One region of the Acidovorax cavernicola genome, then DNA from elsewhere that is predicted to be linked to it. Evidence: predicted binding sites of a transcription regulator. Region 1 holds the regulator's gene; each other region holds the start of a gene.

Region 1 (3,204 bases):
TCGATCAGTTGCCGGGAGATCTGGCTGCGCTCGCGGATGAGCACGATGACGTCCGCGTCCTTGAGGCGAACCGACAGTTGACCGATGCCCTTGACCGTGTTGGTGTAGACCTTGGCGGCGTACGCGTCCAGCTTGGCGGCGCACTGCAGCTTGCGCACGGCGTCCTGGTAATCGTCGAGGATCACAATGTTCATGGCGTGCCATTGTGCCTCGCAGCATCGGCACGTCGCACGTGTGAACGTTTGGATACCCGGCGCCTTGTGGTGCCCGGAGCGCCTGCTTCAGGCGGGAGAAGGTGAATCCACCATGCACAGGGGGCGCGGATGGCGCAGACACGGCGGATTCGTTTGCACCGTCTCAGTGCAGGCAGCTGGGGCGGGGCGTGCCGCTCCCGGTTTCCGCCGCTTCCAGCGCGGCGAGCCGGTCGAGCTCGGCGCACACGTCCGCCATGCGGCCGGAGATAACGACCCGGTTGGCGCAGCCACGCTGCGAGCCTTGCCGGTCGACCACGCGGACCACGCGCAGCGGACGAGCGGGCGTGGCGGCGGAGGGCGACGTTGTCGGCGCAGGACTGCCGGCGGTGCGCGCCGTGCAGGCCGGACGCACGGCCACGTAGCGCAGGCCAGCGGCCGCGTCGCTGCTGTCACCGCGCGAAGAGCGGCGGGCGGGCATCCAGCGGGTGGCCAGCGATTGCAGGGGCGACCAGATGTCGGCGATGGCGAGGAGGGCGATTCCCATGTGAACTCCAAAAAAGTATGAGGTTGAACACAGGCAGGATTTCTTGAATCGGCCGCAACAGGGTGATGGCGACTTCGCGCCATACGCCCGCCACCTGTCGCGGCCGGATGAGGTACTGCTGCTTATGGGCAGCAGCAGGCCCGGGGCCTACATCAGCATGGTGTTGCGGATGAGGCCGACCGCGAGGCCTTCGATTTCGAAAGGTTCGCCGGGCTGGACGATGATGGTCGGGTAGTCGGGGTTCTCGGCGTGCAGCTCGATCACCTGCTTGTTGCGCTTCAGGCGCTTGACGGTGACTTCCTCGCCGAGGCGAGCCACCACGATCTGCCCGTTGCGTGCTTCCTTGGTGGCCTGCACGGCGAGCAGGTCGCCGTCCATGATGCCGGCGTCGCGCATCGACATGCCGCGCACCTTGAGCAGGTAGTCGGGCTGGCGCTGGAACAGCGTGTTCTCGACGTAGTAGGTCTGGTCGACGTGCTCTTGCGCCAGGATGGGCGAGCCCGCCGCGACACGGCCGATGAGCGGCAGCGCGAGCTGGGCCATGCCGGGCAGCGAGAGCGAGAACTGGTTGCCTTCGCGGTGGCGCGTTTCGTGGAGCGAGCGCAGTGCATCGCCTTTGAGGCGGATGCCGCGCGAGGTGCCGCTGACGAGTTCGATGACGCCCTTGCGGGCCAGTGCCTGCAGGTGCTCTTCGGCGGCGTTGGCCGACTTGAAGCCCAGCTCGTTGGCGATTTCGGCGCGCGTGGGCGGCGCACCGGTGCGTGCGATGGCGCCCTGGATCAGGTCCAGGATCTGCTGCTGGCGGGCGGTAAGCTTCACTGCGAACTGCATAGTGGTTTCCTTGCGGCACTGGCTAGATATCCAGTACCTGTATTTTTAACCAGTTTTCAAAAGTTGACAAGTCATGACTCATTCCTCTTCGTCCGAGATGCGCCGTGTAGTGGTGCTGGGCACCGGCGGCACCATTGCCGGCAAGGCGGCCAGCAGTGGCGACAACATCGGCTACACAGCGGGGCAGGTGGGCGTGGCAGACCTACTGGGCGGCATCGAAGCGCCGGCTGGCGTGACGCTGGTGGCGGAGCAGGTCGCACAGCTCGACAGCAAGGACATGGACGCCGACACCTGGCGCCGGCTGGCCGAGCGTTGCGCGCACTGGCTGGCGCAGCCCGACGTGGCGGGCATCGTGATCACGCACGGCACCGACACGCTGGAGGAAACGGCTTTCTTCTTGCATGCCGTGCTGGCACCGATCAAGCCGGTGGTGCTGACCTGCGCGATGCGTCCGGCGACGGCCTTGTCGCCTGACGGTCCGCAGAACGTGCGCGATGCGCTCGTGGTGGCATCGACGACAGGTGCGCAGGGCGTGACCGTGGTGTGTGCAGGCACGATTCACAGCGGGCTCGACGTGCAGAAGGTGCACACCTATCGCCTCGATGCCTTTGCGTCGGCCGATGCCGGGCCGGTCGGCTACGTGGAGGAGGGCGAGGTTCGGCGCGTGCGCGCGTGGCCGTTGGGGGCGTCGCTCGATGCCGCACGCCTGGAGGCTGTGTCCAAGCCGTGGCCTCGCGTCGAGATCGTCATGAGCCACGCGGGCGCAAGCGGCGCGATCGTCGAGGCGCTCTTGCTGCCGTCGCCAACGGCAGCGCCCTTGCGCGGACTGGTCGTGGCCGCGACCGGAAACGGCACCGTGCACCACACATTGGAGGCTGAGGCGCTGAAGGCGCAGGCCTCAGGCGTCGCGGTGCTGCGCGCCACGCGCTGCACGAACGGACGCATCCTGCCGAAGCCCGGCGACGGGCTGCGGGATGCGGGCGCACTCACGCCGGGCAAGGCGCGGGTTGCGCTGGTGTTGGAACTGTTGGGAGTGGTCGCCCTGCCTGCGTCGGAGGGCGACTGAGAGGCTGACGGCTCAGCCGTCAGCCGTTCGTTGGATCAGCTGTTCAGTGCGGCAAGGGCGCGCTGCGTGATCTCGTCGACCGTGCCCACGCCCTGGATGGCGCGGTACTTCGGCGCGGCGGCCGGGTCGGCCTTGGCCCAGGCCGAGTAGTAGTCCACCAGCGGACGGGTCTGCTGGCTGTAGACGTCGAGCCGCTTGCGCACGGTCTCTTCCTTGTCGTCTTCACGCTGGATCAGTTCTTCACCGGTCACGTCGTCCTTGCCTTCTGCCTTGGGCGGGTTGAACTTGACGTGGTACGTGCGCCCCGAAGCCGGGTGCGAGCGGCGGCCGCTCATGCGTTCGATGATGTCGCCGAAGGGCACATCGATCTCGAGCACATAGTCGAGCTTGACGCCGGCCGCCTTCATGGCGTCGGCCTGCGGAATGGTGCGGGGGAAACCGTCGAACAGGAAGCCGCCGTTGCAGTCGGGCTGCGCGATGCGTTCTTTCACGAGGTTGATGATCAGGTCGTCGCTGACCAACGCACCCGCATCCATGACCGCCTTGGCCTGCAGGCCGAGGGGAGTGCC
Region 2 (3,204 bases), on a different contig from region 1:
GCCGCGGGTTCGCGGCAGGCATCAGGACGGAATCTTCTCGAGGCAGTAGCCCAGCCCGCGCACCGTCGCGATGCGCACCGGTCCCTTCTCGATCTTCTTGCGCAGGCGGTGGATGTAGACCTCGATGGCGTTGATGCTCACCTCTTCGCCCCATTCGCACAGCCGGTCCACCAGCTGGTCCTTGCTGACCAGCCGGCCGGCGCGCTGCAGCAGCACCTCGAGCAGGCCCAGTTCGCGCGCCGACAGTTCGATCATCTTGCCGTCGATGGTCGCCACGCGGCCGGCCTGGTCGTAGACCAGCGGACCGTGGCGGATCGCGTTGCTGGTGGCGCCCATGCCGCGCCGCGTGAGGGCACGCACGCGCGCCTCGAGTTCCTGCAGGCTGAAGGGCTTGGCCATGTAGTCGTCGGCGCCGTGGTCCAGGCCCTTCACGCGCTCTTCCACGCTGTCGGCCGCCGTGAGCACCAGCACCGGCAGCTGCGAGCCGCGCGCGCGCAGGCGCTTGAGGATCTCGATGCCGTGCAGGCTGGGCAGCCCGAGGTCGAGGATCAGCAGGTCGAACTCGCTGTGGGTCATGAGCGCGGTGTCGGCCTGCGAGCCGTTGGCCACATGATCGACCGCCGCGCCCGAGGTGCGCAGGCTGCGCAGCAGGGCATCGGCCAGCACCTGGTCGTCTTCGGCAATCAGTATCCGCATGTGCGCCACCTCCGGCTCTCAATCAGTCTCGGCGCCTCTCGGCGCACGTTGTCCCTGGGCGAAGTCTAGCCCGCTGTGTAGGCTTCGAGTCCGATGGTTACCACGGTGGCGATCTCGTCGCCCACGCTGGCGCGGAACTCGCGCTCGGCCTGCGTGACGGCGCGTCGGAAGGCGTCGAGCCAGGCCAGTCCGTCCGCCGTGAACAGCACGCGCCGGGCGCGCGCGTCGAGCGGGTCGGGCCCGCGCGTGACCAGCCCCCAGGCCTCGCACTGGTCGACCAGCGCGCCCATGGCCTGCTTGGTCATGCCGGCGCGCTCGGCCAGCTCGGTCAGGCGCGAACCTTCGCGTGCCAGGTGCCGCGTGATGTGGATGTGCGCCGCGCTCACCTGCGCGCGCGCCGCGAGGTTCGACAGTGCCAGCGGCACCTCGATGTCGTGCGCCATGAGCGCCAGCACGCGCTCGTCGAAGCGGCGCATTGCATGGCCCAGCAGGCGGCCCAGGTGGGTCTGTCGCCAGGCGTCGGGATCGGTGGGAAAGGCGGGGTCGGCCATGGCGGCAGATCGTAAGGCAAACTGACCATAAAGTGAGTTTGCGAAACACCATGAGCCCCTACACTACTGTTCAAGCATCCAGCCTGTGGTTAAAAGCAGATGGATGAGGCAACACATACATCGTTGATTTTCAAGGAGATTTCCACATGGACGCAGTCGTCAAGGGTTCGAGCATCGCAGGCGCCAACAGCGAAAAGGCCAAGGCTCTCCAGGCCGCGCTGGCCCAGATCGAAAAGCAGTTCGGCAAGGGCACCATCATGCGGCTCGGCGAAGGCGAGGCGCTGGAAGACATCCAGGTGGTCTCCACCGGCTCGCTGGGCCTGGACATCGCGCTGGGCGTCGGCGGCCTGCCGCGCGGCCGCGTCGTGGAAATCTACGGCCCGGAATCCTCGGGCAAGACCACGCTCACGCTGCAGGTCATCGCCGCCATGCAGAAGCAGGCCGGCACCTGTGCCTTCGTCGACGCCGAACACGCCCTCGACGTGCAGTACGCCCAGAAGCTCGGCGTGAACCTGTCGGACCTGCTGATCAGCCAGCCCGACACCGGCGAGCAGGCCCTGGAAATCGTCGATTCGCTGGTGCGCTCGGGTGCCGTCGACCTGATCGTGGTCGACTCGGTCGCCGCGCTCACGCCCAAGGCCGAAATCGAAGGCGAAATGGGCGACTCGCTGCCCGGCCTGCAGGCCCGCCTGATGAGCCAGGCGCTGCGCAAGCTCACGGCCACGATCAAGAAGACCAACTGCATGGTCATCTTCATCAACCAGATCCGCATGAAGATCGGCGTGATGTTCGGCTCGCCCGAAACCACCACCGGCGGCAATGCGCTGAAGTTCTACGCCTCGGTGCGCCTGGACATCCGCCGCATCGGCACCATCAAGAAGGGTGACGAGGCCATCGGCAACGAAACCAAGGTGAAGGTGGTGAAGAACAAGGTCTCGCCCCCGTTCAAGACGGCCGAGTTCGACATCCTGTTCGGCGAGGGCATCAGCCGCGAGGGCGAGATCATCGACATGGGCGTGAACGCCAAGATCATCGACAAGTCGGGCGCCTGGTACGCCTACAACGGCGAGAAGATCGGCCAGGGCCGCGACAACGCCCGCGAGTTCCTGCGCGAGAACCCCGAGCTGTCGCGCGAGATCGAGAACAAGGTGCGCGAGTCGCTGGGCATCCCGCTGCTGGCCGCCGATGCCGGCGCCGAACCCGAGAAGGCCGAGAAGCCCGCCAAGGCATCGAAGGCTGACAAGGCGGCGGAGTAAGTTCAATGAAGGCGGCCCTTGCGCACTGCGAGGGCCGCGTGAGCGACTCACCGAATGGCTTTCAGCGCCCCCTCCCTCAAAGGCCGCGCGCTGCGCCTCCTGAGCCAGCGCGAGCATTCGCGCGCGGAGCTGGAGCGCAAGTTGGCGAAGCACGAGGAAGAGCCCGGCACGCTGGCCAAGGCGCTCGATGAACTGGCCGCCAAGGACTTCATCAGCGAGCCGCGCGTCGTGGCCTCGGTGCTGAACCAGCGCGCCGCCCGCTCGGGCGCGTTGCGCGTGAAGCAGGAACTGCAGGCCAAGGGCATCGCGCCCGAAGCCATCGCCGAAGCGGTGGCCGGCTTGCAGGAAACCGAAGTCGAGCGCGCCACGGCCCTGTGGCGCCGCCGCTTCGAGGCGCCGCCCGCCGATGCGAAGGAGCGCGCGAAGCAGATGCGATTCCTGATGGCGCGCGGTTTCTCGGGCGCCGTCGTGTCCAAGGTGCTCAGGAGCGAGTTCGATGACACAGCCGACGACGATCACGAAGAATGAAGGTGGCGCGCCTTCCCGCGTCATCACGCAGCGCGTGAACTGCGAATGGCGCGACGCCTATGCGCTTGCGTCCGACCCGAAGCGGCTGCCCGACTGGGCCAGCGGCCTGGCGAAAAGTGCGCTCGTGCCGCATGGCGATCATTGGATCGTGCGCACGCCTGAAAGCGGCGAGG
Region 3 (3,204 bases), on a different contig from region 1:
ACGAAGTCGCGCACGGCCGCGGCCGGATCGGCTGCCTGGTCCATCGCGTCGAGCAGCCGCGCGCCGGTGGCCGGGCCCACGCCGGGAATGAGCTGCGTGACCCGGAAACCCGCCATGCGCCCCCGCGGGTTCTGCGCGAAGCGCAGCACGGCGAGCAGGTCCTTCACATGCGAGGCTTCGAGAAACTTGAGCCCGCCGAACTTCACGAACGGGATGTTGCGCCGCGCCAGCTCCAGTTCGAGCGCCGCGCTGTGCGACGAGGTGCGAAACAGCACCGCCTGCGACTTCAGCGCCAGCCCGCCTTCGCGGTGCGCCAGGATCTTGTCGGCCACCCAACGTGCCTGCCCGGCCTCGTCGGGCACGAGCACCAGCACCGGCTTGCCGGCCGAGGGCTTGTCGGTCCACAGCGTTTTGGCGTGCCGCTCGGCGGCCTGCGCGATGACGCGGTTCGACACGTCGAGGATCGGCTGCGTCGAGCGGTAGTTGCGCTCCAGCGTGACGACACGCGCCTCCTGCGTGAACTGCGAGGGAAAGTCGAGGATGTTGCGCACCGTGGCGCCGCGGAACGAGTAGATCGACTGTGCGTCGTCTCCCACCACCGTCACGCCGCGCCCGTCGGGCTTCATCGCCTGCAGGATCGCGGCCTGCAGCAGGTTGGTGTCCTGGTATTCGTCGACCAGCACATGGTCGAAGCGCGCGCCGACGTGCGCGGCCAGCGCGGGCTCGGCGACCATCTCGGCCCAGTAGAGCAGCAGGTCGTCGTAGTCGAGCACGTTCTGCTGCTGCTTGGCCTCGACGTACGCGCCGAACAGGTTCTTGAGTTCGGCCTCCCACTCCGCGCACCAGGGAAAGGTCTCGTTCAGCACGACGGCCAGCGGCGCGCGCGTGTTGACGCAGCGCGAGTAGATCGACAGGCAGGTGCCCTTGCGTGGAAAGCGGTTGACCGTGGAAGACAGCCCGAGCTCGTGCCGCACCAGCCCCATCAGGTCTTCGGCGTCGCCGCGGTCGTGGATGGTGAAGTTCTCGTCGAGTCCGATCTGGGCGGCGTATTCGCGCAGCAGCCGCGCGCCGATGCCGTGGAAGGTGCCGGCCCACGGCAGCGCCGGCGGCCGCTCCGACTTCAGGCCCAGCACCCGCGCCAGCACCTGACCCGCGCGGCGCTCCATTTCCTGCGCCGCGCGGCGCGAGAAGGTGAGCAGCAGCAGGCGCTGCGGATCGACCCCGCCCGCGATCAGGTGCGCGACCCGATGCGCCAGCGTGCTGGTCTTGCCCGAGCCGGCGCCGGCGATCACGAGCAGCGGCCGTTGGTCGCCGCCGACTGCCGCGCCCACGCCGTGTTCCACCGCCGCGCGCTGGTCGTCGTTGAGCGCGGCGAGCGCCGCGGCCAGGCGCTCGGCTTGCGTCTTAGGAGGGGCGGAAAGAACGGGGGACGCAGGGGTCTGCATGGGCACGACTGTACTGTATGTCCGTCCAGTTCAGGTGCCTTGCTGCCCTGTGGCCAGTGACATAATCGCGCCTCGCTGCAACCGGAGACTCCCCATGGAAACCGCCCCGTCTCGGCAGCTTTCAACTCCCTTCCGACGCCGCGCGTGATGTACTGACGCCGGGTCTGCGGGAATTGAAAGCGCCCCTCCCTCGCCCATCGTTCAGTCACCCCCGGGAGTGAGCCCATGCTCAATATCTTTACGCTCGCCAACGGCCGTCTCGTCCAGGAAGAGATCGAGTCGCTCGAAGAGCTCTCCAAGTTCCAGCCGATCTGGGTCGACCTCGAATCGCCGACGCTCGAAGAGAAGCGCTGGATCAAGCAGTACTACGGCCTCTCGATTCCCGAAGACGCGATGGACGAGGACATCGAGGAGTCGGCCCGCTTCTACGAGGAAGACAACGGCGAACTGCACATCCGCTCCGACTTCCTGATCGACGACGACGAGAACCCGCGCACCGTGCGCGTCGCCTTCATCCTGAACCAGCACAACATCGACCTGCGCAGCCGCGGCGTGCTGTTCTCGATCCACGACGAAGACGTGCCCGTGTTCCGCCTGCTGCGCATGCGCGCGCGCCGCGCGCCGGGGCTGATCGAAGACGCCAAGGAAGTGATGCTCAAGCTCTTCGACGCCGACGCCGAATACTCGGCCGACACGCTGGAGAACATCTACGACGAACTCGAAGTGGCCGGCAAGAAGGTGCTGTCGGGCAACGTCAGCGACGAGCTGGCCGGCGAGGTGCTCGGCGCCATCGCGCGGCAGGAAGACTTGAACGGCCGCATCCGCCGCAACGTGATGGACACACGCCGCGCCGTGAGCTTCATGATGCGCAGCAAGATGCTCAACGCCGAGCAGTTCGAAGAGGCGCGGCAGATCCTGCGCGACATCGAATCGCTGGACAACCACACGGCCTTCCTCTTCGACAAGATCAACTTCCTGATGGATGCGACCGTCGGTTTCATCAACATCAACCAGAACAAGACCATCAAGATCTTCTCGGTGGCCAGCGTCGCGCTGCTGCCGCCCACGCTGATCGCGAGCATCTACGGCATGAACTTCAAGTACATGCCCGAACTCGACTGGCAGGTCGGCTATCCGTATGCGCTGCTGCTGATGGCGGCGAGCGCGCTGGTGCCGATGTGGTACTTCCGCCGGCGCGGCTGGCTCAAGTAGCACCTGAGATCGGGTGCTAGAGTGGCCGCCGGCAGGCAGCCGACCTGGAGAGCCCCGTGCGCAGACTTCGCTTCCTCACCAACCGCCACCGGGCGCCGTCGACGAACACCGCGCTCGGCCTGCTGCTGGCCTTCAACGCCGGCGCCGTGAATGCGGGCGGCTTCCTCGTGCTCCACATGTACACCTCGCACATGACCGGCTTCGCCTCGCAGCTGGCGGACGGCATGGTGCTCGGGAACCTCACCCTGCTGCTGAACGCGCTCGGTGCGATCCTGGCGTTCGTGACCGGCGCCGCGGCCTGCGCGGTGCTGGTGAACTGGGCGCGGCAGCACCGGCTGCATGGCGTGTATGCGCTGCCGCTGCTGCTGGAGGCCGCGCTGATGTTCCCGTTCGGGCTCGCCGGCGCCATCACGTTGACCTGGGCCACGCCGTTCGCGGTACCGCTCACCGTGCTGCTGCTGTCGTTCATCATGGGGCTGCAGAACGCCGTGGCGTCGAAGACCTCGGGCGGCAGCACGCGCACCACCCACATGACCGGCAACATCAC
Region 4 (3,204 bases), on a different contig from region 1:
CCGCGCCGAAGCGCCGCGCAAGGCCACCGCGCGGCAGTGCCGCCACCTCGCCCCAGGTGCGGCAGCCCAGGCGCGCGAGCAGGTCGAGGTGGTCACGCGCGGCGGTGAGTGTGTCCAGCGGCAGGCCGGCCGGTACTTCGGCAGGCCGGTTTTCGTTGCGCGCGAACAGGCGCAGCCGCGCCAGCGCGATCAGGCTGGTGGCGCCCTGTGCGCCGAGCATGCGCGCGTCGGGCGCGGGGTTGAGGGCCAGCAGCTGGCGCATCAGCGGCGCGCGGCCGCCCCACAGGCGTTCGCAGGCCGAGACTTCGAGCATCAGCGCCTCGTCCTGCCAGGTGACGTGCGGCGTGAACTGCAGCGCCCACCAGCCCAGGGCTTCGGGCGGGGGCATGTCCGCCGCATCGGACGCCTCGGCCTCAGACGACCATTGCAAGGCGATCCAGTGCATCCGAACCTCCCTTCCACGCGTCGATGCGCACCACCGTGGCCGACGGCGCGGCAGCCGGAGCCACCGCCGCGCCCTCCTGCGGTTGCAGGCGCAGCTGGCGCCGCACGCGGGCGGCGGCCAGCAGCGCGCTCATGCGGGCGTTGCGCGCCGGTACCCGCACCGGCGCGGCCAGCGGCGGCCCCCGGCGCTTGAGGATGTGCAGCGCGATCTGCGCCGGATCGTCCGCGCAGCGTTCGGCACGCAGGCGCAGTCGTGCAGGCGAGGCCGACAGCGCCACCGCCTCGGGCCGGCACACGAACAGCAGCACCTCGTGCTGCGCCGCCGCCAGCTGCAGCCGCCGCAGCTCGCCCACGCGGGCCTGCGGCAGCCAGGCGACGACGGCGGCGATCTCGGCGCAGCGCAGCGCCTGCTCGCAGGCCCACAGCCGCGCGGCCGGCGCCTCGCTGCGCACGCACATCAACGCCTCCACCGGCAGCCCCTGCGCTGCCAGCGCGGCGCCGCAGGGTTCGTAGGGTGCGCCGACCAGCACCACCGGCCCGCCCCGCGCTTCCACCGCCTGCGCCAGCGCGGGCAGCAGCAGCCGCCAGACATGGGCCTCGGGCGTGGCCTGCAGCAACTCCGTCATCGCACCCACGGGCCAGCCGCCGCCGGGCAGCTCGGCGTCGAGCGCGGCATGCCCGGTGGCCACGACCTGCGCGTCGGCCAAACCGAGTTCGTCGGCATGCCAGACGCCGCGGCCCGCGGCGGTGGAAAAGGAGTCGAGGAAAGGGAGGCCCATGATTGCAACTGTTAACTGTATTTTTATACAGTATTTCCCGGCCTGGCAAGAAAGAAGAAAGCTTTCTTCGGGAAGCGGCACTTCATATTCCTGTTGTTCATGCCAAGGCGCGAAGAAGTCGTTTGAGCCGCCGCCTCGCTTTCGCTCCAATGCCATGCAAAGGAGCCCCGCATGAACCACCCCACCGTCACCGCCGGCCTGAACTACCTGCAGCCCAGCGCATTGCGCCCCTTCAGCTACACCTTTGCGCCACCGCCCGACACCCCCTGGGAAAGCGGCACCTACGAACTGCGCCCGATGCCGATCGCCGATGCCCGCGCGGCCGCGACGCCAACCGACATCGAGCGCGAAGGCTTCGTGCTGCGCGATGCGCCCACGACCGTGCGCGACTTCCTCGACGACGCCGAGGTCACCGCCGTCTACCACCGCGAGGTGGCCGAGCTGGCGCTGGCGGTCACGGGCGGCACGCGGGCCCATGTGTTCGATCACCTGGTGCGCCAGCGCGAGGCCGACCGCACGGCATTGAGCTTCGGGCGCCGCGCCACCAACGGCAAGGCTGCCGCCAACGGCCGCATCCACAACGACTACACCGAAGATTCGGGCCGCCGCCGGCTCGGCATGGTGCTGACCGACCCCGACGAAGCGGCGGCCGTGCGGCGCTATTGCATCGTCAACGTCTGGCGCTCGATCAGGGGGCCGGTGCTGGACACGCCGCTGGCGGTCTGCGATGCCCGTTCGGTGATGGCGAAAGACCTGGTCACCGCCGAGGTGCGCTACCCGCAACGCACCGGCGAGATCTACCTGGCCACGCATTCACCGGCGCACCGCTGGTCCTACTTCTCTGCGATGGATCGGCACGAGGCGCTGGTCTTCAAGCAGTACGACTCGCAGCTCAGCGGCGTCTCGCGCTACACGCCGCATGCGGCCTTCGACCACCCCGATGCACCGGCCGATGCGCCACTGCGCCAGAGCATCGAGGCCCGCTGCCTGGTGGTGTTCGAATGACGCCGGACGGCTCCGCACTGCCGCTCAGACAGCGGCATCCCCGGCCCCGCGTGACTGCCGCGCCTCGGCCACCAGCCAGGCGGCCACATGACGAACCTCTTCGCGCGGCGCGTCTTCGGCCTGGATCAACCAGTACGCATGTCCCGAGGCCTGCACGGGCGCCGGTGAATCCACGCGCACCAGGCGCCTGTCGTCGAGCAGCGACTGGATCAGTTCGAGCCGCCCCAGCGCCACGCCCTGCCCGGCCAGCGCGGCCTGGATCAGCTGGTCGTACTGGTTGAAGTGCAGCACGGCCTGCGGCTTGGCATCGGCCCAGCCGACCGAGGCCAGCCAGTCGTTCCACTGCAGCCACGGGTGCTGCGGATCGTCGAAGTCGAGCAGGCACAGGTGCGACACGGCATCGGCCGTGCGCAGCGGCGTGAGCCCGAGGGAGGGATGCGCCACGGGCGCCACCGTCTCCCCGAAGAGCCTCAGCGCCCCCGCCGGTGCCAGCGCGGGCGTGGTGTAGCGGATCGCCAGGTCGATGCCGTCGTTGCGCAGGTCGGCGAGCCGGTTGTTGGCCGAGACCCGCACGTCCACACCCGGATGCAGCTTCTGCACCCGGCTGAGCCGCGGCAGCAGCCACAGGCCGGTCATGCCGATGCTGGCGCTGAGCGTCACGGGGCGCTGCTCGCTGGTCTGGCGGATGCCGCCCATCACGTCCTGCAACTGCTGCACCGCGCCGTCGGCGCTGCGAAAGAGCCGCTCGCCCTCGGCGGTGAAGGCGATCGACCGATGACCGCGCACCAGCAGCTTCACGCCGAGCTGCTCTTCCAGTGCATGGACCTGCTTGCTGACCGCCGACTGCGTGAGGCACAGGTCCTGCGCCGCCAGCGAGATGCTCATGCGCCGCCCGACCGCGACGAAGCCCCGCACCAGGTCCAGCGAAGGCAGTCGGAGGAGCGAAAGTGGCATTCCCATCGCGAATATGAGGCGG

The links. The regulator LexA, encoded in region 1, represses DNA repair genes until DNA is damaged. The targets are predictions, from matches to a motif close to ACTGTATNNNNATACAGT.
Region 2: recA (recombinase RecA) is a predicted target of LexA. The motif match lies at 1,313-1,330, and genes of this name have one in related genera.
Region 3: D3H34_RS13770 (ATP-dependent helicase) is a predicted target of LexA. The motif match lies at 1,458-1,475, and genes of this name have one in related genera.
Region 4: imuA (translesion DNA synthesis-associated protein ImuA) is a predicted target of LexA. The motif match lies at 1,238-1,255, and genes of this name have one in related genera.

Annotation. Positions count from the first base shown of each region.
Region 1 is NZ_QXMN01000001.1:268,700-271,903, forward strand. Features, by position in the region: gene D3H34_RS01260 (D-2-hydroxyacid dehydrogenase family protein) at 1-194, opposite strand, end outside; gene D3H34_RS01265 (hypothetical protein) at 358-738, opposite strand; gene lexA (transcriptional repressor LexA) at 886-1,569, opposite strand; gene D3H34_RS01275 (asparaginase) at 1,643-2,635, shown strand; gene adk (adenylate kinase) at 2,671-3,204, opposite strand, start outside.
Region 2 is NZ_QXMN01000012.1:54,217-57,420, reverse strand. Features, by position in the region: gene D3H34_RS12300 (response regulator transcription factor) at 22-696, opposite strand; gene D3H34_RS12295 (MarR family winged helix-turn-helix transcriptional regulator) at 762-1,247, opposite strand; gene recA (recombinase RecA) at 1,394-2,503, shown strand; gene recX (recombination regulator RecX) at 2,558-3,031, shown strand; gene D3H34_RS12280 (SRPBCC family protein) at 3,000-3,204, shown strand, end outside.
Region 3 is NZ_QXMN01000014.1:114,855-118,058, forward strand. Features, by position in the region: gene D3H34_RS13770 (ATP-dependent helicase) at 1-1,445, opposite strand, end outside; gene corA (magnesium/cobalt transporter CorA) at 1,671-2,657, shown strand; gene D3H34_RS13780 (YoaK family protein) at 2,714-3,204, shown strand, end outside.
Region 4 is NZ_QXMN01000029.1:75,883-79,086, forward strand. Features, by position in the region: gene D3H34_RS21205 (Y-family DNA polymerase) at 1-445, opposite strand, end outside; gene imuA (translesion DNA synthesis-associated protein ImuA) at 414-1,223, opposite strand; gene D3H34_RS21215 (CmcJ/NvfI family oxidoreductase) at 1,395-2,228, shown strand; gene D3H34_RS21220 (LysR substrate-binding domain-containing protein) at 2,253-3,182, opposite strand.